4 regions of the Metaplanococcus flavidus genome follow, and region 1 is predicted to be linked to each of the others. Evidence: riboswitches for the same ligand, from Rfam matches in the RefSeq annotation. Region 1 holds a riboswitch; each other region holds the start of a gene.
What was found. Region 1 has a riboswitch for S-adenosylmethionine ahead of ACFQ1X_RS13365 (methionine ABC transporter ATP-binding protein). Riboswitches for the same ligand answer to the same signal wherever they lie in the genome.

Region 1 (5,289 bases):
AGACCGAGTTAGCTCAGTGCGAGCCCCCAGGCAAGCAAAGCTGTTTTGCGGAATATCGACTACTAACGGTTATTCATTTAATTGATAAAGCTTTTAAAAATAGGAGGAATATAAAATGGAACAATCAAAAACATTGATCAAAGGCGGAAGTTTCCTGATTGAAGACGCGGATCTTTCACGCGTATTTACACCGGAGGATTTCACGGATGAACAAAAAATGATCGCCAAATCAACTGAGGATTATGTAAACACAGACGTAATGCCGGTGGTTGAAAATCTTGAAAACCACGAATTCGAACATTCCGTACGCCTCTTGAAAAAAGCTGGCGAATTGGGCCTACTCGGAGCCGACGTGCCAGAACAATACGGCGGTTTAGGTCTTGATAAAATCGCTTCAGCTTTGATAGCTGAAAAAATGTCCAAAGCAGGCGGCTTCTCAATTACGCACGGAGCACACGTTGGTATTGGATCATTGCCGATTGTACTTTTCGGTAACGAAGAACAAAAACAAAGCTATTTGCCGCGCCTTGCGACTGGCGAAATGATTGCCGCTTACGCGTTGACCGAGCCTAGTTCAGGTTCTGACGCACTGGGTGCAAAAACGACCGCTAAATTGAACGAAGCAGGTACGCATTACGTCCTGAACGGTGAAAAGCAATGGATCACCAACGCTGGATTTGCTGATGTATTCGTTGTTTACGCAAAAATTGACGGGGAGCAATTCTCTGCATTTATCGTCGAGCGCGAATTCTCAGGTGTTTCAGTTGGACCGGAAGAGAAGAAAATGGGGATTAAATCATCTTCGACTCGTACACTGATTCTTGAAGATGCAGAAGTGCCGGTTGAAAACTTGTTGGGTGAAGCAGGACGCGGGCATATCATCGCCTTCAATATTTTGAACATCGGCCGTTACAAATTGGGAGTTGGCACAATCGGAGCTTCAAAACGTGCAATGGAAATCACGATTCCTTACACGAACCAGCGCCAGCAATTTAAAACACCAATTTCGTCATTCAACCTGACGCGTGAAAAACTTGCGACAATGGCATCACAATTATATGCTCTTGAAAGCTCGGTTTACCGCACAGTTGGTTTGTTCGAAGACCGCATGAGCGGATTTTCAGACGAAGAACACGCAAACGGCAAGCTTGTAGCAGATTCAATCGCTGAATTTGCAGTGGAATGCTCGATGAATAAATTCTTCGGCACGGAAACATTGGATTATATCGTTGATGAAGGTGTTCAATTGCACGGTGGCTACGGCTTCATGCAGGAATACGAAATCGAGCGCATTTACCGCGATTCACGCATCAACCGTATTTTCGAAGGAACAAACGAAATCAACCGTCTTCTGGTTCCTGGCACATTATTGCGCAAAGCGATGAAAGGCGAATTGCCACTATTGCAGCATGCCATGAAACTTCAGGAAGAATTATTGATGATGATGCCGGAAGAAGTTGGCACAGAAGCTTTGGCTCAGGAAAAATACCTTGTTAACAATGCGAAGAAAATCGCAATCCTTGCAACGGGTCTTGCTGCCCAAACATACGGAACGAAATTGGAGCAGGAACAGGAAGTACTTGTGAACATTGCAGATATCGTCAGCAACGTCTTTGCGATGGAGTCCGCAGTACTGCGCACTGAAAAAGCGATTGCCGCTTCAGGTGAAGAAAAAGCGTCGCAAAAACTTCTTTATACACAAATCTATTGCCAGGAAGCATTCGACAAGATCGAAAAAGATGCAAAAGAAACTTTGATTGCTGCAATCGAAGGCGACAACCAGCGTATGATGCTTTCAGCTCTTCGCAAACTGACGCGTTCAACTCCTTACAACGTCATCGCGAAAAAACGTGAAGCCGCTGTGAAATTGATCGACGCAGAAAAATATATCGTTTAATCATTACTCCAAAGCGCCGCCAACTCTTGGTGGCGCTTTTTCTTCGCCCGAATAACAGGGCTTTGCTAGAATAGAAACAAGAAGGAGGTTTTATTTACATGATGGATTTTTATTGGTATCCGCAATGCAGCAGCTGCCAGAAGGCAAAGAAATGGCTTGCCGCCCATGAGGTGGACTTCAAGGAAATACATATCGTCGACAATCCGCCGACAAAAGAGGAATTGAAAAGAATCGTCGACAGCAGCGGCATCGACCTGAAGAAATTTTTCAATACGAGCGGCCAGCAATACCGCGAGTTGCAATTAAAAGATAAGCTAGGTGAAATGTCGGCGGATGAAAAACTTGAGCTGCTGTCTTCAAACGGCATGCTGATCAAGAGGCCGCTTGTTTGGGACGGCGAAAAAGCGACTCTTGGATTTAAAGAAGAGGCCTTCGAAAATAGCTGGTCTTAAAGATTGTGCTATCTTGTAATTGCATCGTTATTATGTCAAACTGAAATTGAAGCAACTACATATTTTGGAGGCGTTTGGATGAGCACACCACAAGAACTTCGTTATTCAAAAGAACATGAATGGGTTAAACTTGAAGACGGCAAAGCAACTATCGGTATTACGCATTTTGCACAGGCTGAACTTGGAGACATCGTTTTCGTGGAATTGCCGCAGGTCGGTGATGAGCTGAAAAAAAATGAGCCGTTCGGCAGTGTTGAATCTGTTAAAACCGTTTCTGAACTATATGCACCAGTAAGCGGAAAAGTTGTTGAAGTCAATTCTGAACTGGAAGACAGCCCGGAATTCGTAAACGAATCCCCGTATGAACAAGCATGGATGGTAGTCATCGAGGCACCGTCTGAAGATGAGATGAATGATTTGATGGACGCTGACGCTTATAAGGAAATGACGAACGAATAATACCCGGAAAGCGCCTGTACCCTGGCGCTTTTTTCAATATCCGGACTTCAGCGGCAAGCTCTTTTGAACATAAGTTGAACAGGCACTGCCAGTTTTATATATTCTATAGAATCAGCGGGGTGTTGGTTTATGGACAAAGTAATTGTGGTGGAAGGCATTTCAGATAAAAACAGGATCGCTCCGCTCATTGCAGAATCCGTGACGATTCTTTGTACTAATGGTACAGTAAGTGCAACGAGGCTCGAAGAATTGCTGCTGCCATTTGAAGGGCAGGACATCATTATTCTGGTGGATGCGGATAAATCCGGCGAAAAGCTCAGGAAACTGGTGAAACGGGAGTTTCCTGAAGCAAGACATTTTTATATTGACCGGACTTATAAAGAAGTCGCAACGACGCCATTGCGTATTCTTATGGATGTCCTTATTGCAGCCAATATAAGGGTCAATAATTTGTTAACAGAAGGATGACGAAACATGGAAGAATGGAACCATAAAGATTGGACCAAAGCCAAAAATACCAATAAGGTATCGGCTTATTATCTATATACCCCAATGTGCGGCACCTGCCAGCTGGCTTCCAAAATGCTGGAGGTTGTGACCGCAGCCATGCCGGAATTGCCGATCGGCAAAGCGAATTTAAATTATGTGCAGGAAATCGCTTCTTTATATGAAGTGGAGAGTGTCCCGTGTCTTTTGATCACGGAGAACGGCAAGCTGAAAGAGAAGGTTTATGCCTTCCATTCCGTGCCTTATATTTATGAGAAGTTAAAAATTGTTGACGGATAAATTGAGCCGTGTTAAATTAAGAACCTGAATAACAAACTTAATAACGTAACTCTTATACAGAGTGGTGGAGGGAAGTACCCTGTGAAGCCCGGCAACCGTCATGAAAATGAAATGGTGCCAAGTCACACAAAGCGAACGCTTTGGAAGATGAGAGAACGGTTAACGTATATTTTTTATGCATGCCCTTCTGCTCGTTTTCGAGCAGAAGGGCATTTTATTTTGGAGTAGGAGTGTGCAACAATGATTCAGTTAAAGGATTTGACTAAGAAATTTGATACCGGCAAAACGGTCCTGACGGCAGTGGATAATGTTAACTTGTCGATCGATGACGGGGAAATTTTTGGTATTATCGGCTACAGTGGCGCAGGGAAAAGTACATTGATCCGGTTGTTGAATGGTTTGGAAAAACCATCATCAGGCACAGTCGACGTCAATGGCCAAAAAATTACTGCCATTAAAGGGGCAGATTTACGTAAAGCGCGCCAGAAAGTGAGTATGATTTTTCAGCATTTCAATCTCCTCTGGTCTCGCACGGTTCAGGAGAATATTGAGTTTCCTCTTGAAATTGCCGGGGTGCCTAAAGCGAAGAGAGAGTCGAGAGTCAAGGAACTCGTCGAATTGGTTGGTTTGGCCGGACGCGAAAATGCTTATCCTTCCCAACTCTCGGGTGGACAGAAGCAGCGTGTCGGAATTGCCCGTTCACTTGCCAATGATCCGGAAGTACTGCTTTGCGATGAAGCAACTTCGGCACTCGATCCGGAAACGACAGATGCGATCCTGGATTTGCTGGTCGATATCAATAAGCGTCTCGGTTTGACGATTGTTTTGATAACGCATGAAATGCACGTTATCCGGAAAATCTGCCACCGCGTTGCGGTCATGGAAGGCGGCAAGGTTGTGGAACTGGGCGATGTGCTGACAATCTTCCGGTCACCGAAAAAAGATATTACGAAACGCTTCGTGGCACAGGTGACCGAAACAGAAGACTCTACTGCCACGATCAAGCATCTCCGAGAATTATATCCGACGGGTGAGCTGGTGAAATTAATTTTCGTTGGAGAGCAGACAGAACAGCCGATTTTGACGAAGCTGATCCGCAATTATCCGGTGGAAGTCAATATTGTGCAGGGAGATATATCTCATACTCAGCGCGGAGCATACGGTACATTGATTCTGCAGTTAAAAGGTTCGAAACAGGAAATTGCGGATGCTATTCTTTTCCTCAAACAAGAGAAAGTGCAAACGGAGGTGATGGCAAATGATTGAGTCATTATTTCCAAATGTCGATTGGGACGATATGTGGGAAGCGACGTTGGAAACTATGTATATGACAGCAATGTCGACTGCATTCACTTTCATTATCGGTCTCGTACTCGGCATTATTTTATTTTTGACAGCGCCAAAGCAATTATGGGCCAATAAAATCGTCAATTGGCTGACTGGAGTTTTCGTCAATGTTTTCCGCTCCATTCCTTTTATCATTCTGATTATCCTTTTGATTCCTTTCACAAGTTTTCTGATCGGAACCATACGGGGACCGAACGCCGCATTGCCGGCACTGATCATAGGAGCGGCCCCGTTTTATGCACGGCTGGTGCTGATCGCTTTCCAGGAAATCGACAAAGGCGTCGTTGAAGCAGCACGGTCGATGGGTGCCACTACATCGACCATTATTCGCAAGGTGTTATTGCCGGA
Region 2 (5,289 bases), on a different contig from region 1:
ACTTCCGAGCTGACGATGCTCATAAAGGAATTGTCATCACCGATCATCCCGGTGCTGGAAGGCATCGTAGTGGTTCCGCTGCTCGGTACATACGACGAAGAGCGGTCAGAGGAATTGATGATCAAAACACTGCAGAATCTGCCGACATACAAAGCGAAATATTTGGTGCTGGATCTGACAGGCCTCAATAGTAATTTCAACCGTCAGGCGGCTGCCTTGATTGAAAAACTGGGTGCCACTGCCGGGCTTATCGGAACTGAGACGATTCTGGTGGGAATTTCGCCGAAAATGAGCATGGTGATCGGTGAAAGCGGAATTGACATCCTGAAATTCAATTGCTTTCAGACCTTGCAACACGGCATTCATTACGCGCTGGCACAGAATGGAAGAAGTATACTGTAAACAAAAAAATGCGCCCACTTGGGCGCATTTTTTCTGGCTGTCGAGAAACCGACAACTTTTTTAATCATTTCGCTCTAGGCGGACGCTTTCCTCGGGGAGCTGCCTGAGCCTCCTCGCTCGCTTCGCTCACTGCGGGGTCTCAGGACTAGCTCTGGTTCCCGATGGAGTCGCCGCCTGCCGCTTCATTCTGTTCTGTGCTGATAATGCAAGTGTTCACCTTCTCACATACAACACACTTAAAAGTCTATTCCTTTATAGAAAAAGAGCTGAGATATGGAGCAAAACAGCGAAGACGCCCAGGGGACCAAGCGAAGTGCTGAGATCCACTCGAGCGAAGCCTCGAGTTAGCTCAGCGCGAGCCCCCAGGCAAGCGAAGCTGTTTTGTGGAATATCGGCTTTCATTTTTTATTTTTCGATTTTCACCATTTCGACGATCAGCTGTGCAGCTTTTTCCATATTTTCTGCAGAGATGAACTCGTATTTGCCATGATAATTTTCGCCGCCTGTAAAGATATTCGGTGTTGGCATTCCTTTGTAGGAAAGCTGTGAACCATCAGTTCCTCCGCGGACAGGGACAATGTGGGGTTCGATGCCGAGCGTCTTCATGGCATTTTCTGCCGCGTCCACGATCTCCATGACAGGTTCGATTTTTTCTCTCATATTGTAATATTGATCTTCAAGTTCAAGAGTGAGCACGTTTGCTCCGAATTGTTCCTGAAGCTTTTGGGCTGTTTGCTGCATATGCGCTTTTTTCGCTTCGAATTTGTCTTTGTCAAAATCCCTGATGATATAGATTAAAGTAGCTTGCTCGACATCACCTTTAAAATTGTTCAGATGAATGAATCCTTCATAGCCTTCCGTCTTTTCAGGAACTTCATTTTCAGGCATAGCGTTCTGGAACTTGATGGCGATGGTCGATGCATTCAACATTTTGTCTTTAGCTGACCCGGGATGGACACTTTTTCCCTGAACAGTCAACTTTCCTATAGCTGCATTGAAGCTTTCATATTGAAGTTCACCAAGAGGGCCGCCGTCCATTGTGTAGGCGTAGTCGGCACCAAATCGCTCAACATCGAATTTATGGGGGCCTCGCCCGATCTCTTCATCCGGAGTGAAAGCGACACGGATTTTACCATGTTCAATTTCCGGATGCTGAATGAGATATTCCATCGCCGTCATGATTTCAGCGACACCGGCTTTATTGTCTGCTCCAAGCAGGGTGGTGCCGTCCGTTGTAATCAGCGTATGGCCGATGTAATTTTGCAGATCCGGGAAATCCTGGACGGTCATTGTAATCGAATCATTCAACGGCACATCTTTGCCATCATAATTGTCTACACGTTTCGGGTTGACGTTCTTGCCGGTAAAGTCGGTAGCTGTATCAACATGGGCAAGAAATCCGATAACTGGAAGCTCTTTGTCGGAAGTGGCCGGCAGTGTGCCGAATAGATAACCATGGGCATCCATATCTACGTCTTCCAAACCGATTTCTTTCATTTCTTTCTCCAATTCCCGCAAAAGATCCCATTGTCCGGGTGTGGACGGGGTTTCCAGGTTCTCGAAATTGGATTGTGTATCGATTTTTGCATAACGGATCAATCGCTCGATTAAAGTTTCAATCATGATTAAAGGCCTCCTGAAATATGTATTGTCCTTATTTTAACATGAATAAAAAGAAATCTGTAAATCTTGTAAGGAATGAAAAAAATGCAGCCCTCAATGGGAGTCTGCAGCTTTTTTTCGCAGTACGGCAGAGACTTTATTTTCAGAGCCATCCCTGATACGGTTGATATTTTCAAGATGTTTCCATAGCGACATTGCCATCAGTGCAAGCGCGATAACATAGGGCCACAAGCCTTCTGCCGGCCAAAACGCGATAATGATGAACATTGCATACAGGGCCAGCACGCCGATTACCAGATAATCTGTGGCAAGTGCAATGGCAATGAGGAGCGCCAGTCCGAGTAATCCGAGTTTCCAGTCCAGCGCAATCATCACGCCAATGACTGCTGCCGTTCCTTTGCCGCCATTAAATTTCATATAAAACGGAAAATTGTGGCCGAGAACTACCCCGGCAGCGATGAAAAAGAGGATCGCCCAAACCGTTTCTGCGGGCAGGCTGCTCGCGCCAAGCAAAAAGCGCATGGCCAGGACTGCGGCAAAACCTTTGGCAATATCAAGAAACGCCACCATTGCCCCGTATTTCCAGCCAAGAACGATTGCGGCATTCGCTGCTCCCGAATTTTTCACACCTGTTGATTTGATATTTTTGCCCGATAAAAGTTGTGCGACAACTGAGCCATGCAGGCAGCCAATTAAATAACCTGAAATAAGTGCGGAAAAAATCCATAAAATCATAGTTTGCCCCTGCCTTTCTTAATATTAAACGTATGAATAAGAAGGAAGTTTCAAAATTATCCGACAACCTCCTTGACAAAATATCGTATCATTATTTATACTTCTCAACAAGATGGAAAACTGAATCTGAATACTCTTATCCAGAGTGGCGGAGGGAATAGGCCCTGCGATGCCCGGCAACCAACAAGCAACCCAGCTTGGAAAGGTGCTAATTCCTACAGACTGGAACGACAGTTTGGCAGATGAGAGGAGGAAACTCCGTATACAGCGGCCCTCTTCTAATTAGAAGGGGGCCTTTTTTCTATTCCCTCGTCTACTTTAAGGACCATCTAATAAAATTTATGGAGGAATAAAAAATGACGAATTTCAAACCAGAGACACTTTTACTTCACGGCGGCCAGCAGCCCGATCCGGAAACAGGCGCACGAGCGGTACCGATCCATAAAACAACTTCCTATGTATTCCGGGATACAGAACATGCACAAAATTTATTCGGGTTGAAAGAAACCGGGAATATCTATTCACGTATTATGAATCCGACAGTGGATGTCTTTGAACAGCGTGTGGCGCTGCTTGAAGGTGGGACGGCTGCAGTCGCATTGTCTTCAGGAATGGCGGCAATCGCCTTTTCGGTTATGAACATCGCAGAAGCCGGAGATGAAGTGGTGGCGGACAGTAATCTTTATGGGGGCACTTATAATTTATTCGCAAAAACTATACCGCGCTACGGCATTACCGTGAAATTCGTCGATGGCACAGATCCCGAAAACTTCCGATCAGCCGTTACCGACAAAACGAAAGTTTTCTTTGGCGAAACTATCGGCAATCCGAGTCTCAATGTTTTTGATGTGGAGCGGGTGGCAGAGATTGCCCATGAATACAATATTCCGTTGTTAATCGACAATACATTCGCTTCGCCTTTTGGCAGCAATCCTATCGCGTTCGGTGCAGATGTGGTCATTCATTCAGCGACCAAATGGATCGGCGGGCACGGTACAGCAATCGGCGGAATTGCCGTGGATGGTGGGAAATTCAATTGGAACCATGAAAGATTTCCGAATTATACGGAGCCTGATGACAGCTATCACGGTATCCGTTATGGAATTGACGCGGAAGGGGCGTCTTTCGCGACAAAATTGCGTGTTCAGCTATTGCGTGATTTCGGACCCTCATTGAGCCCAGACAGTGCACATATTTTCTTGCAGGGCCTGGAAACGCTGCATTTGCGCTTGCCGAGGCACAGCAGCAATGCCGGAATTATCGCCGACTATTTACGCAGCCATCCGCAGGTTGAATGGGTCAATTACATCGGATTCGAAGATCATCCCTCACATGGACTGGCCCAAAAATATCTAAAAGATACTTTTGGTTCAATCGTCAATTTCGGCATCAAAGGCGGAAGGGATGCTGGCAGGAGAGTGATTGATGGAGTCAGCCTGTGGTCCCATGTGGCAAACGTGGGAGATGCAAAATCGCTGATCATCCATCCGGCATCCACAACGCATCAGCAATTGAACGCAGAAGGATTGGAACAATCCGGTGTGACAGAAGAAATGATTCGTCTGTCGGTCGGACTGGAAAACCCGGAAGATCTGATCGCTGACTTGGAGCAGGCCATCAAAGCCGCAGCAGTTCAGCAAGTATAGGAGGAGAATGGCATGAAGACAGTAGCCATCGGGGATCTGGCATTGGAATCAGGAGTTGTGCTCGAAGGAGTGGAATTGGCATATGAGCGGAACGGCAATTTCGACAACCCGACAATACTGATTTGCCATGCATTGACGGGAGATCAGTATGCTGTCGGCACCGAAGAACAGCCGGGGTGGTGGAGCGGCATGGCAGGTCCCGGCAAAACTTTGGATACAGATAAATTCCAGGTAATCTCCTTTAATGTGCTGGGCGGCTGCCATGGTTCCACGGGTCCGTTATCAATTAATCCGCAAACTGGGGCACCGTACCGTTCGGATTTTCCATTGTTGACCATAAAAGATATGGTGCGTGCCGAATATCAAGCATTGAGAATTTTGGGTATTGAGAAATTAAAGACAGTTATCGGCGGTTCACTCGGGGGCATGAAAACACTCGAATGGGGAGCGCTCTATCCGGAATATATAGAAACAATCGTGCCGCTTGCGGTCACCCCGTCGTTCTCCAGTTATGCGCTGGCTTTTAATCACATTGGCATTCAAGCGATTGAAAATGATCCTGATTTTCAAAATGGACACTACACAGGATCCTGTGATTTCAAAGGGTTTCATCTTGCAAGGATGGCAGGGATGATCAGTTACCGGACCGGCAAACTATTTAACGAGCGCTTCGGGCGTTCCGGAAGTGGAAACAATTTTGAGGTAGAATCGTATTTGGATTATCAGGGCAGTAAACTGGCTCAGCGTTTTGATGCCAATAGCTACCTGATTTTATTGAAAGCTATGAACAGCCATGATCTGGAGGGACGGAAGGTGGCATGTCCGATTCTTTCAATTTCGTATACGCATGATCTTTTGTATCCGGCTGAACTGATGATTCCCT
Region 3 (5,289 bases), on a different contig from region 1:
GCCCCAGTTCCTTGCCAAGATGGAATGGCGCCAGTGCTGTGCCGTATTTCGCCGTTGCAATCGAACCGGCGTTGCAGATCGTCATGACTCTCGAGCGGCCTTCCAATAAATCCAGTGCATGGCCGCCGATGGTGCGGCATGCTTTTTCATCTTCCTCATGGATGCGTTTTGCTTCCGCCAGAATTTGCGCTTTTGCCGCTGCCACTGTTTGCGCCGATCCAATCGATTGCTGCAGCCTGCCAAGTGCCCACACCAGATTGACTGCCGTCGGACGCGATGAACCAAGATAAACCGCATCCTTTTTGACGTAATGATGGAAAACTTCCAATGTTTCTGTGTCATGCCGCTGCACGGCAAGCGCCAATCCGTATGCCGCCGTGATGCCGATGGCCGGTGCGCCGCGGACTTTCAAGGTAACAATGGCGTCATATACATCTTCAATCGTATTGAGTGCAATATATTCCGTTTCGTGCGGAAGTTTCTGCTGATCCAGAATGATCAACTGGCCGTTGATCCATTGAATTGATAAGGGAATCGCCATTTGCTACAGCTCCTCTACCAGCGCCGTCACATCCTGAATGGAAGTCAGTTCGCTGCGTTTTATGATTAATGTCTCCCCGAGTCGGAGAGCCTGTTTTTTGAATTGGATGCGCTGTCCAGCGTCTTCGATGCCGTCGAGATCTTTGACATGAGCCAGGCCGATCGTGCGACGGATCAACTCACAGCCGGCAAAGCCAAGCGCATCCCGGAAGATTTTTTGGAGCACCGATTGCCGGTAACCCGGAACATCCCTAAAGTCTTCAATGCCTTTGCTTTCCCACAGTTCAGTGAAGCGCGTTTCGAACACGTCCCAGGTATTTTCAATATGCCGCACGATTGTCTCCCGTCCTTCTCTGTTCCGCGTAATGCCTTGCACAATTAAGTTCGCAAGGAATAAGCCGACATCAAAGCCGATCGGTCCGTAAAACGCGAATTCCGGATCGATGACTTTGGTTTCATTGTCATCAGCAAAAATGCTGCCGGTATGAAGATCGCCGTGAAGCAATGCCTCCGCTTCCGTCAAGAAGCTGCGTTTCAACTTCGCCGCTTCGAGCTTCAAGCTGTCATTGTTCCAGATCGCCTCAACCGACTGCCGAAGCTCCGGTTCGAAATCGTTCGTCTCGTAGTCGAAAAATGGATCGGTGAACACCAGGTCTTCCGTTATCTTGCACAGTTCCGGATTGGAAAATTCCGCCGCCAGTCGTTTCTTTTCAAATGGATGTAAAGCGAAATCGGATGTATGGAATAAAGTCTGCGCCAGGTATTCACCGATATGAGCGGAAAGTTTCGGATAGCTCTTCCCTTGAATCAGGCCTTCGCGGGCAATTGTCAGATGTGAAAGGTCCTCCATCACTGTGTAGGCCAATTTGTCATCCGTGCCGTACACTGCCGGCACCAGGCCGGCTGCAAACTCGCCGTGCTTCCGGAGTGCCGCCGCTTCGATCGCGGCACGCTTCAGTGTCAGCGGCCAGCTTTCGCCCACCACTTTGGCATAAGGCAGCGCCTGCTTGATGATGATGCCTCTGCCGCTTTCCCGGTCGCTCACGCGGAAGACATAATTCAAATTGCCATCACCGATTTCCCGGCATTCAAGATTTGCGCCTTCCGTCAAAAGCCCTGCCGCCAATTCGATGGCTGCCGCTTCCGTCAAAGGCTCATATGTGGAAATTGCTGTAGTTGTCATGGTCATCTTCCTCTCAAATTCAATATAAAAACGCCTCTTTCCCGAAAGAAAGAGGCGCAGAATAAAGAGGTTCCATGCCTCTTATCTTTCAGAAATAAAATTTCTGATGGAATTAGCACCGTGCCTTGCGGGATGTTCATCCCGGCGCTAAAGCGCCCCTTCTCACGAAGGTATTACGGTCGGTTGCTGGGCGTCATAGGGCCAATTTCCCTCTGCCTGCTCTTGATAAGAGTACTAAAATTTGTATGAAGTTTTGTTATGAGTTGAATCCTATCACGAGTCAGAATTGACTGTCAACAAGATTTTTTGAAATTGTGAAGACCCTTAACATCCCAATTTAGAGACTTTTATAGAAGAAATACGGATAAATTTGTACGGAAATTTTTTTGAAGAATTTATGTTGATTAGTGATCTGCACTTGCCCACTCACTCCTATAAAAATCAAAGCCCTTTAAGCGGATGTTTTTCGCTGTGCGAAAAACTCCAGTGTCTGAAGGGAGCCTTCGCTGGAGGCGAAGGCTTTTCATTTCTTGTTTTATGGTTATGGAGCAGTTTCGTCGGGCTTGTTAAAGGGAGTCTGGTTTCGGTCGAGGTTTCATCTGCTTTTCTCTAAAAATGTTCGACGTTTGAGGAATAATGGCGTTTACTGCCGGCCGATTCTAGGGAATTCAGTGATTTCGAATGGGTTTGCTGCACCAACTGCCGGATCATGAGCGGCACCCACTCACTTCCAACTTTGCAATTTCCCCATCGCCATCTCTCCTTAAGAAGTTTCTCACAATTCCTTGTTGACAGAATTCTTCACACATGGAATAATCAGAATTACTTTATTGCAACAAACCCAACCGAATATCCAATTCTTATTTAGAGCAGGTGGAGGGACAAGCCCTACGAAGCCCGGCAACCGGTCCAGCGATGGACACGGTGCTAATTCTTGCAGCCAGAAGCTATGGCTGAGAAATAAGAAGTCGTTAACGCCCTTAACCTCTTCTTATTTGAAGAGGTTTTTTTATTTTTTATATAAAGGAGTGCAAATATATGAGCAGACTGTCAGCAAGCTACCAGGTATACGGCAAAGCGGGGTCATTTGAAAAGAAAGCGGAAGGCATCGCCCTCGGACTGACGATCGGATCCTGGACCGACTTGCCGCTACTCGAGCAGGAACAATTGAAGCAGCATAAAGGCGAAGTGGTATCGGTGGAGGAATTTCCACAAAGTCCTCATCCACTGAAGCCGGATGCAATCAAAGCACATATCAAAATCTCTTATCCAAGCGCAAACTTCTCGGCGGATTTGCCGGCCATCCTGACCACCGTTTTCGGCAAACTGTCACTCGACGGCGAAGTGAAATTACTGGATCTCGATTTTGAAGAAGGTTTGCTCAAAAAATTCCCGGGACCACGCTTCGGCATCGACGGCATCCGTGGATTGCTCGACGTCCATGGCCGCCCGCTCGTCATGAGCATCTTCAAAGGTGTGATTGGCCGGGACCTTGATTATTTAACGGCACAACTGCGACAGCAGGCGCTCGGCGGTGTCGATCTCGTCAAGGACGACGAAATCCTGTTCGACAATCCGTTGACTCCTTTTGAACAGCGCATCACCGAAGCGAAAGGAGTATTGCATGAAGTCTACACCCAAACCGGCCATCGCACGTTATACGCAGTCAACCTTTCTGGCCGCACATCCCAGCTTCGCGATAAAGCGAGACGCGCTCGCGAACTCGGCGCCGATGCCCTACTCTTCAATGTTCATGCATACGGACTTGATGTGCTACAGGAATTGGCGGAAGACGATGACATCGCTTTGCCGCTGATGGCGCACCCAGCATTCAGCGGCGCGTTCACTTCTTCCCCGTTCTACGGCGTTGCGGCTCCGCTGGCACTCGGCAAGCTGACGCGTTACGCCGGTGCCGACTTCTCGCTGTTTCCCTCCCCTTACGGCAGTGTTGCCATGGAGAAGACAGCGGCACTCTCTCTCGGCGAGCAGTTGACGAACGAAAGCCTGCTGCAACCGACGTTTCCGGTTCCTTCCGCCGGCATCCATCCCGGACTCGTGCCGTTACTCGTCAATGATTTCGGAATCGACAGTATCATCAATGCAGGCGGCGGCGTCCACGGACATCCGGACGGTGCTGCAGGCGGCGGCAAAGCTTTCCGCCAGGCGGTCGATGCGGTGCTGAAGGATCAAACACTGGAAAATGCCAGCCAACAGCAGCCGGAATTGAAAACAGCATTGGAATTATGGGGGTAAGTTATGAAACAACCAATCATCTTTTGTGATTTTGATGGCACAATCACGACAAACGATAATTTAATCGCCATCATGAAGCATTTCGATCCACCTGGCTGGGAACCCATCAAAGATGAGATTCTCGCACAAACCATCTCCATACGTGAAGGTGTCCAAAGGATGTTCTCTCTCCTGCCATCCTCCAAAGAGGATGAAGTAATCGCCTATGTGCTCAAACAGGCAGAGATTCGGGAAGGCTTCGGGGAATTCGTCGCTTACACCAGACAGCACAATATTCCGCTCTATATTGTCAGCGGCGGCATCGACTTTTTCGTCTATCCGCTGCTCGAACCGTTCGGACCGTTCGCAGGCATTTATTGCAATGAAGCGAATTTTTCCGGCGACTTGATCCGAATCGATTTCCCGCACGGCTGCGACGAACAATGTGCGAGCCAGGGCTGTGGCTGCTGCAAGCCATCAATCATCCGGAAGTTGCTTGCGGATGGTGCGACCAGCATCGTCATCGGAGATTCCATCACCGATCTGCAGGCGGCAAAGTATGCCGACCTGGTCATCGCCCGAGATTTCCTCATTGAAAAATGCGAAGAGCTGAACATTCCTTATGAACCTTTTGAAAATTTCGGAGATGTTACGGAAATTATCGAGGCGAAGTTGGGGGTGCGGTCATGACTCAACAGACATTAAACCATTTACAGGAAAAATGGTCGGAGCTGGCGGACGTCAAAGATGTGCTGGCCGCCCGCGACTGGTTCATGGGCACGAGCGGCAATCTTGCCATCAAAGTGAACAGTGAGCCGCTCCAGTTTCTGGTCACGGCGAGCGGCAAGGATAAATCTAAACGGACCGATGAGGATTTCCTCCTCGTCGGCGCGGACGGCGAACCGGTCGAAACCACTCACCTGAAACCTTCCGCCGAAACTTTATTGCACAGCGCCATATTCAATAAAACAAGCGCCGGCTGCAGCCTGCATGTCCACACCGTTGCCAACAACGTCCTGTCGGAGCTTTACGGGCGCGACGGCAAAATCGATTTTAAAGGGCAGGAACTCATCAAGGCATTTGGCCTGTGGGACGAAGATGCGGTGCTGTCCATACCGATCATTACCAACCACGCCAGTATCCCGCGGCTGGCTGAAGATTTCGAAGAACATCTGTCCGCCGATAAAGGCGCCGTGCTGATTCGCAACCACGGCATCACCGTGTGGGGCAAAGATGCGTTTGAAGCGAAGAAATTGCTGGAAGCGAGCGAGTTTTTATTTCAATACCAGCTCGCCCTTCTCCAATTAAAATAAAACCCAATCAGAGAGGAAGAT
Region 4 (5,289 bases), on a different contig from region 1:
AACTGGCCATATGGGGTTTGTCGGAAGACCGGCTTTTACCATGCCCTGCCAAATCCCCCATAACGACATGAAATCCGGCTGAACGCCATTGCTCGATTTGCCAGCCGTATCGAAGATGATGTTCATATGCACTATGGACAAGCACGATCACGGCTTTCGCCTGTCCTTCAGCCTGCCATTTCCACATATTCCGCGTCCCCCTTCCGGTTATCTGCTTCTCATACTTCAGCTAAAAGTTGACCTTTCGTAAGGTTTTGCTACCATTAAAGATATCTTATCTTTATTAAAGGAGTTTTACCATGATTTACCCATACAAAGGCAAACACCCGCAAATAGACCCATCGGCTTTTATCGCCGACTTCACTACCATTACGGGTGATGTGACAATAGGAGCAGAATCCTCTGTCTGGTTCAATACAGTCGTGCGTGGTGATGTTGCTCCGACCGTCATCGGCAATAAAACCAATATCCAGGATCTGTGCATGCTCCACCAAAGCCCCAACAACCCATTGATCCTTGAAGACAATGTCACCGTCGGCCACCAGGTCACCCTCCACAGTTGCATCATCCGCAAAAATGCGTTGATCGGCATGGGATCGGTCATCCTGGACGGAGCTGAAATCGGTGAAGGCGCATTTATCGGCGCCGGCAGCCTCGTACCACAAGGGAAAGTCATACCGCCAGGAAAACTGGCATTCGGCCGCCCTGCCAAAGTGGTCCGCAATCTCAATGAAGATGACATCGCGGACATGGAGCGCATCGTCCGTGAATACGCAGAAAAAGCCGCTTATTATAAATCGTTGCAATAATAACAAAGCGCACAAGCCTAAGGGCTCGTGCGCTTTTTGTTTCGATTAAATTCCGGATTGTTCTTTCAACGCATCTGCTTTTTCTGTGCGTTCCCAAGGCAGATCCACATCTGTACGGCCGAAATGGCCATAAGCTGCCGTTTGCTTGTAAATCGGGCGGCGAAGGTCAAGCATTTTGATGATGCCTGCCGGACGCAGGTCAAAATTGCCGCGGACAAGATCGATGAATTGATATTCACTGATTTTGCCTGTTCCGAACGTATCGATTGAAATGGATACCGGATGTGCAACACCGATGGCATAAGCCAATTGCACTTCACATTTTTCCGCCAGGCCGGAAGCGACAATGTTCTTCGCTACATAACGGGCTGCATAAGCACCGGAACGGTCAACTTTCGTCGCGTCTTTACCGGAGAATGCGCCGCCGCCATGACGTGCATAGCCACCGTAAGTATCTACGATGATTTTGCGGCCAGTCAAACCGGCATCTCCCTGAGGTCCGCCAATTACGAAGCGGCCGGTCGGGTTGATGAAGTATTTTGTTTCATCATCCAGCAAATTTGCAGGAACAACTTCATCGATTACATATTCCTTAATATTGCGCTGGATTTGCTCAAGTGTTACTTCCGGGTGATGCTGAGTGGAAATAACAATTGTATCCACACGAACCGGTTTTTCATTTTCATCGTATTCAACTGTTACCTGGGTTTTGCCATCCGGACGCAGATATGGAAGAATTTCCTCTTTTCTCACTTCCGCAAGGCGTCTTGCCAATTTATGGGCAAGGCTGATCGGCAACGGCATCAATTCTTCTGTTTCATTGGTTGCGTATCCGAACATCAGACCCTGGTCTCCTGCTCCGATATCATCCAATTCTTTATCTGTCATCTGGCCTTCACGCGACTCAAGAGCAACGTTCACTCCGGCGGCAATATCCGGTGATTGCTCATCGATCGCCGTCAGGACAGCACTCGTTTCAGAGTCAAAGCCATATTTCGCGCGGGTATAACCAATTTCCTTAACGGTCTGGCGCACGACTTTCGGTATGTCTACATAAGTTGATGTTGTAATTTCGCCCGCCACGAGAACAAGGCCTGTGGTCACGGTTGTTTCGCACGCTACCCGTGCGTTCGGGTCTTCTGCGAGGATCGCGTCCAGGATTGCATCTGAGATTTGATCACAGATTTTATCCGGATGTCCTTCTGTTACTGATTCTGATGTGAATAATCGACGGTTTGTCAAAAAATGTTCCTCCTTATATCCTGCGAGATTGCTCTCGAAATTGATACGGTACTCGTTTTCCCATGTCAAGCCCGTTCCAAACAAGTTGGATTGAACTTCAAGCCGTTGTGGCCTTTGTACACGAGGATTAAGGGCATGGCATAAAAAAATCCCTCACTCATATATAAATGAGGAAAGGAGAAATCATCATAAGCACCTTTCACTCTTATCGTCCAAGGCCTAAGAGCCTTGCTTCAGGTTTGGCACCAGCGCTGCACGATGCAGCAGGTTGCCGGGTTTCATAGGGCCTGCCCCCTCCACCAGCTCGGAATAAGAGTATCCGTTCAATTTTTCATCATACGGAAACCATTATATGATGTCAACGGTTTTTAATATTTATTCTCAATAAATGCATGAAATCATTACATTAAGGGTATTAAATATGCACAAACGACGAATTTTCAATTCAACCCGCTTATTAGTATAGACTAATCGGGTTAATGTGTTATACTAATGTTCGAATATAACTCTTCCCCAATGCCTTGGGAATAACCGAAAAGGAAGGTACATATATGAACTCAGTTAACTTCGTCAGCGATTTAAAAGACCTATTAAATGGCCCTAATGTCAATACACAATGGTCGGTCCCACAATTAGTAGAGGCGGCAACTTCACGCGGCGAGGCAGTTTTGACCCGCGAAGGTGCAGTAAAAGCCGAAACTGGAAAATACACGGGTCGTTCACCTAAAGACAAGTATATGGTAGTAGAAGATATTTCGAAAGACAAAATTGACTGGGGTACTGTAAATCGTCCGATTTCTTCTGAAGTTTTCGAGAACCTGTATGCTAAAGTCCTTGCGCACCTCAAGCAAAAAGATGAACTTTTCGTTTTCAAAGGCTTCGCCGGTGCAGACCCGGAGTCGCGTCTGCACATCCAGACGATCAATGAATACGCGTGGCACAATCTGTTTGCCCATCAATTATTCATCCGTCCGTCTGCTGAAGAACTGAAAATCCATGATGCTGAATTCACAGTGGTCTATGCTCCTACTTTCCAGGCAAATCCAGTTATTGACGGCACAGATTCCGAAACTTTCATCATCGTTTCCATGGAAAAGAAAGTAATTTTGATCGGCGGCACTGAATACGCAGGCGAAATGAAAAAATCAATCTTCTCGATCATGAACTATATCCTGCCTGAAAAAGGCATCCTCCCGATGCACTGCTCGGCAAACGTTGGCCAGGACGGAGACGTCGCATTGTTCTTCGGTCTGTCGGGAACAGGCAAAACAACATTGTCTGCTGACCAGGACCGTAAATTGATCGGTGATGACGAGCATGGCTGGTCTGATAACGGTGTTTTCAATATCGAAGGCGGCTGCTATGCAAAAACGATCAACCTTTCCCGTGAAAACGAACCGCAGATTTTTGATGCAATCCGTTTCGGTTCGGTTCTTGAAAATGTTGTCGTAGATCCGGAAACACGCATTCCGGATTACGATGATGGGTCTCTGACGGAAAATACACGCGCAGCTTACCCGATTGATGCGATCGACAACAGCATCCATCCATCAATGGCTGGACATCCAAAAACGATCGTCTTCCTGACTGCTGATGCATTCGGCGTATTGCCGCCAATCAGCAAACTGACAAAAGAGCAGGCAATGTACCACTTCCTTAGCGGCTATACTTCAAAATTAGCCGGCACGGAACGCGGCATCACCTCTCCGGAAGCAACTTTCTCGACTTGCTTCGGCTCACCTTTCCTGCCGCTGCATGCAACGGTCTATGCTGAAATGCTCGGCAATAAAATCGACGAGCACGAAGTCGAAGTCTTCCTTGTCAACACAGGTTGGACCGGCGGAGTGTATGGAACAGGAAGCCGCATGAAACTATCTTACACCCGCACAATGGTTCGCGCAGCGATCAAAGGCGAGTTGCAAAACGTCAAGACAGAACAGGAAGCCGTATTCGGCCTCAGCATTCCACAGGAAATTCAAGGAGTGCCGACGGAAGTTCTAAATCCTCGTGATGCCTGGGCCGATAAAGAAGCTTACGATACAAAAGCAAATGAGCTGGCTAAAAAATTCCAGGATAATTTCAAGAAATTCGGCTCCGTTTCAGCTGACATCAGCGCTCAGGGCGGCCCGTTAACAAAATAATGAGCAAAAGCACATTCGGCAGTTTCGCCGGATGTGCTTTTTTGATGCTATTTTTTACTGTTTTTCTGTTTCTTTCATCCAATGTGCCAAAGCAGCAACCGTTTTCCGGTTTTCCGCTGGTGGGAAAAAATGATCATAGTCCGGAAAATACCAGGTTTCGTGCGGCTGGCCATTCAACTTCAAAGCCTCTTCGAGTAAATACGCCTGTGCCGGCAACACATTTTCGTCTCGCAGCCCGTGTATTATAAGCATGGGTGCGGTTGCTTCATCCAATCGCATGAGCGGATTTCTTTCCTCATAAGCAGTCAATGCTGTATTAGGGGTGCCGCCGTAAATCCGCTTCATCATCCGCCGCATATCCGGACGTTCTTTATAAGTCAGTACCGTATCCGTGACGCCGGACCATGTGACAAGTGATGTGATATCATCCCGCAGCACGGCGGTCCAAAGCGCCATAATGCCGCCTCTTGAAAATGCCAGCAGATGAACATTGCCATTGCAGAACTGTTTCAGCACATCCACCGCATGCACTGCGTCCCAGCGATCAGCACCCGCAAATTCATCCTTGCCTTCACCACCACGGTTGCCTCTGTAATAAGGCGCAAAAACGACAAAGCCCTGGGAAGCATATTGCGCAGCGCGTGCAGGCCGGACCATGCCAATCGACTGGATACCACCACGCAAATATAGCATACCGCTGTAATTCCCCGGTTTTTTCGGTTCAGCAAGCAGCCCTTTTACCCGCAATCCTTCCGACCAATAGATAATTTCAGTCAGTTTCACATGAGGATTCGGTGAAGGATATGCCCGCTTTGAACTAATCTTTCCATTTTCCATCCTTAATCACCCGTTCCATAATTTCTTTCATTCCTTCATCTTTCATCAGAAAACTATAAGCATTGTCCGGCTCCAATCGTTCCACCAAAACCGCTCCATTCGTTTCCATTCGTGTAATGTGGTCAATCGCAGAAACATGTCCTGTGAATACAGTTTTGCAGAATGGCGGATTGCCAAGCACAAGATATTCCGCAAACCATTCCAGCCCCTCGACCCTTCCGCCTGTTTCCTCGTAGACTTCCCGCTTTGCCGCATCAATC

Region 2: linked by a shared signal. The riboswitch ahead of ACFQ1X_RS00575 (O-acetylhomoserine aminocarboxypropyltransferase/cysteine synthase family protein) and the one ahead of ACFQ1X_RS13365 (methionine ABC transporter ATP-binding protein) in region 1 are both predicted to bind S-adenosylmethionine.
Region 3: linked by a shared signal. The riboswitch ahead of mtnW (2,3-diketo-5-methylthiopentyl-1-phosphate enolase) and the one ahead of ACFQ1X_RS13365 (methionine ABC transporter ATP-binding protein) in region 1 are both predicted to bind S-adenosylmethionine.
Region 4: linked by a shared signal. The riboswitch ahead of metK (methionine adenosyltransferase) and the one ahead of ACFQ1X_RS13365 (methionine ABC transporter ATP-binding protein) in region 1 are both predicted to bind S-adenosylmethionine.

The regions. Positions count from the first base shown of each region.
Region 1 covers NZ_JBHTKI010000021.1:18,743-24,031, reverse strand. The annotation lists gene ACFQ1X_RS13390 (acyl-CoA dehydrogenase family protein) at 116-1,897, shown strand; gene ACFQ1X_RS13385 (arsenate reductase family protein) at 1,996-2,349, shown strand; gene gcvH (glycine cleavage system protein GcvH) at 2,428-2,808, shown strand; gene ACFQ1X_RS13375 (toprim domain-containing protein) at 2,938-3,276, shown strand; gene ACFQ1X_RS13370 (thioredoxin family protein) at 3,283-3,594, shown strand; SAM riboswitch class I at 3,644-3,748, shown strand; gene ACFQ1X_RS13365 (methionine ABC transporter ATP-binding protein) at 3,835-4,860, shown strand; gene ACFQ1X_RS13360 (methionine ABC transporter permease) at 4,853-5,289, shown strand, end outside.
Region 2 covers NZ_JBHTKI010000002.1:37,479-42,767, reverse strand. The annotation lists gene ACFQ1X_RS00590 (STAS domain-containing protein) at 1-402, shown strand, start outside; gene pepT (peptidase T) at 808-2,025, opposite strand; gene ACFQ1X_RS00580 (glycerol-3-phosphate acyltransferase) at 2,119-2,760, opposite strand; SAM riboswitch class I at 2,894-3,009, shown strand; gene ACFQ1X_RS00575 (O-acetylhomoserine aminocarboxypropyltransferase/cysteine synthase family protein) at 3,117-4,406, shown strand; gene metX (homoserine O-acetyltransferase MetX) at 4,419-5,289, shown strand, end outside.
Region 3 covers NZ_JBHTKI010000012.1:101,531-106,819, forward strand. The annotation lists gene mtnA (S-methyl-5-thioribose-1-phosphate isomerase) at 1-541, opposite strand, end outside; gene mtnK (S-methyl-5-thioribose kinase) at 545-1,723, opposite strand; SAM riboswitch class I at 1,802-1,955, opposite strand; SAM riboswitch class I at 2,581-2,690, shown strand; gene mtnW (2,3-diketo-5-methylthiopentyl-1-phosphate enolase) at 2,762-3,976, shown strand; gene ACFQ1X_RS09440 (2-hydroxy-3-keto-5-methylthiopentenyl-1-phosphate phosphatase) at 3,980-4,645, shown strand; gene ACFQ1X_RS09445 (methylthioribulose 1-phosphate dehydratase) at 4,642-5,268, shown strand.
Region 4 covers NZ_JBHTKI010000006.1:14,366-19,654, reverse strand. The annotation lists gene ACFQ1X_RS02735 (alpha/beta fold hydrolase) at 1-187, opposite strand, end outside; gene ACFQ1X_RS02730 (gamma carbonic anhydrase) at 300-809, shown strand; gene metK (methionine adenosyltransferase) at 855-2,051, opposite strand; SAM riboswitch class I at 2,254-2,367, opposite strand; gene pckA (phosphoenolpyruvate carboxykinase (ATP)) at 2,603-4,192, shown strand; gene ACFQ1X_RS02715 (alpha/beta hydrolase family protein) at 4,247-5,029, opposite strand; gene ACFQ1X_RS02710 (NUDIX domain-containing protein) at 5,010-5,289, opposite strand, start outside.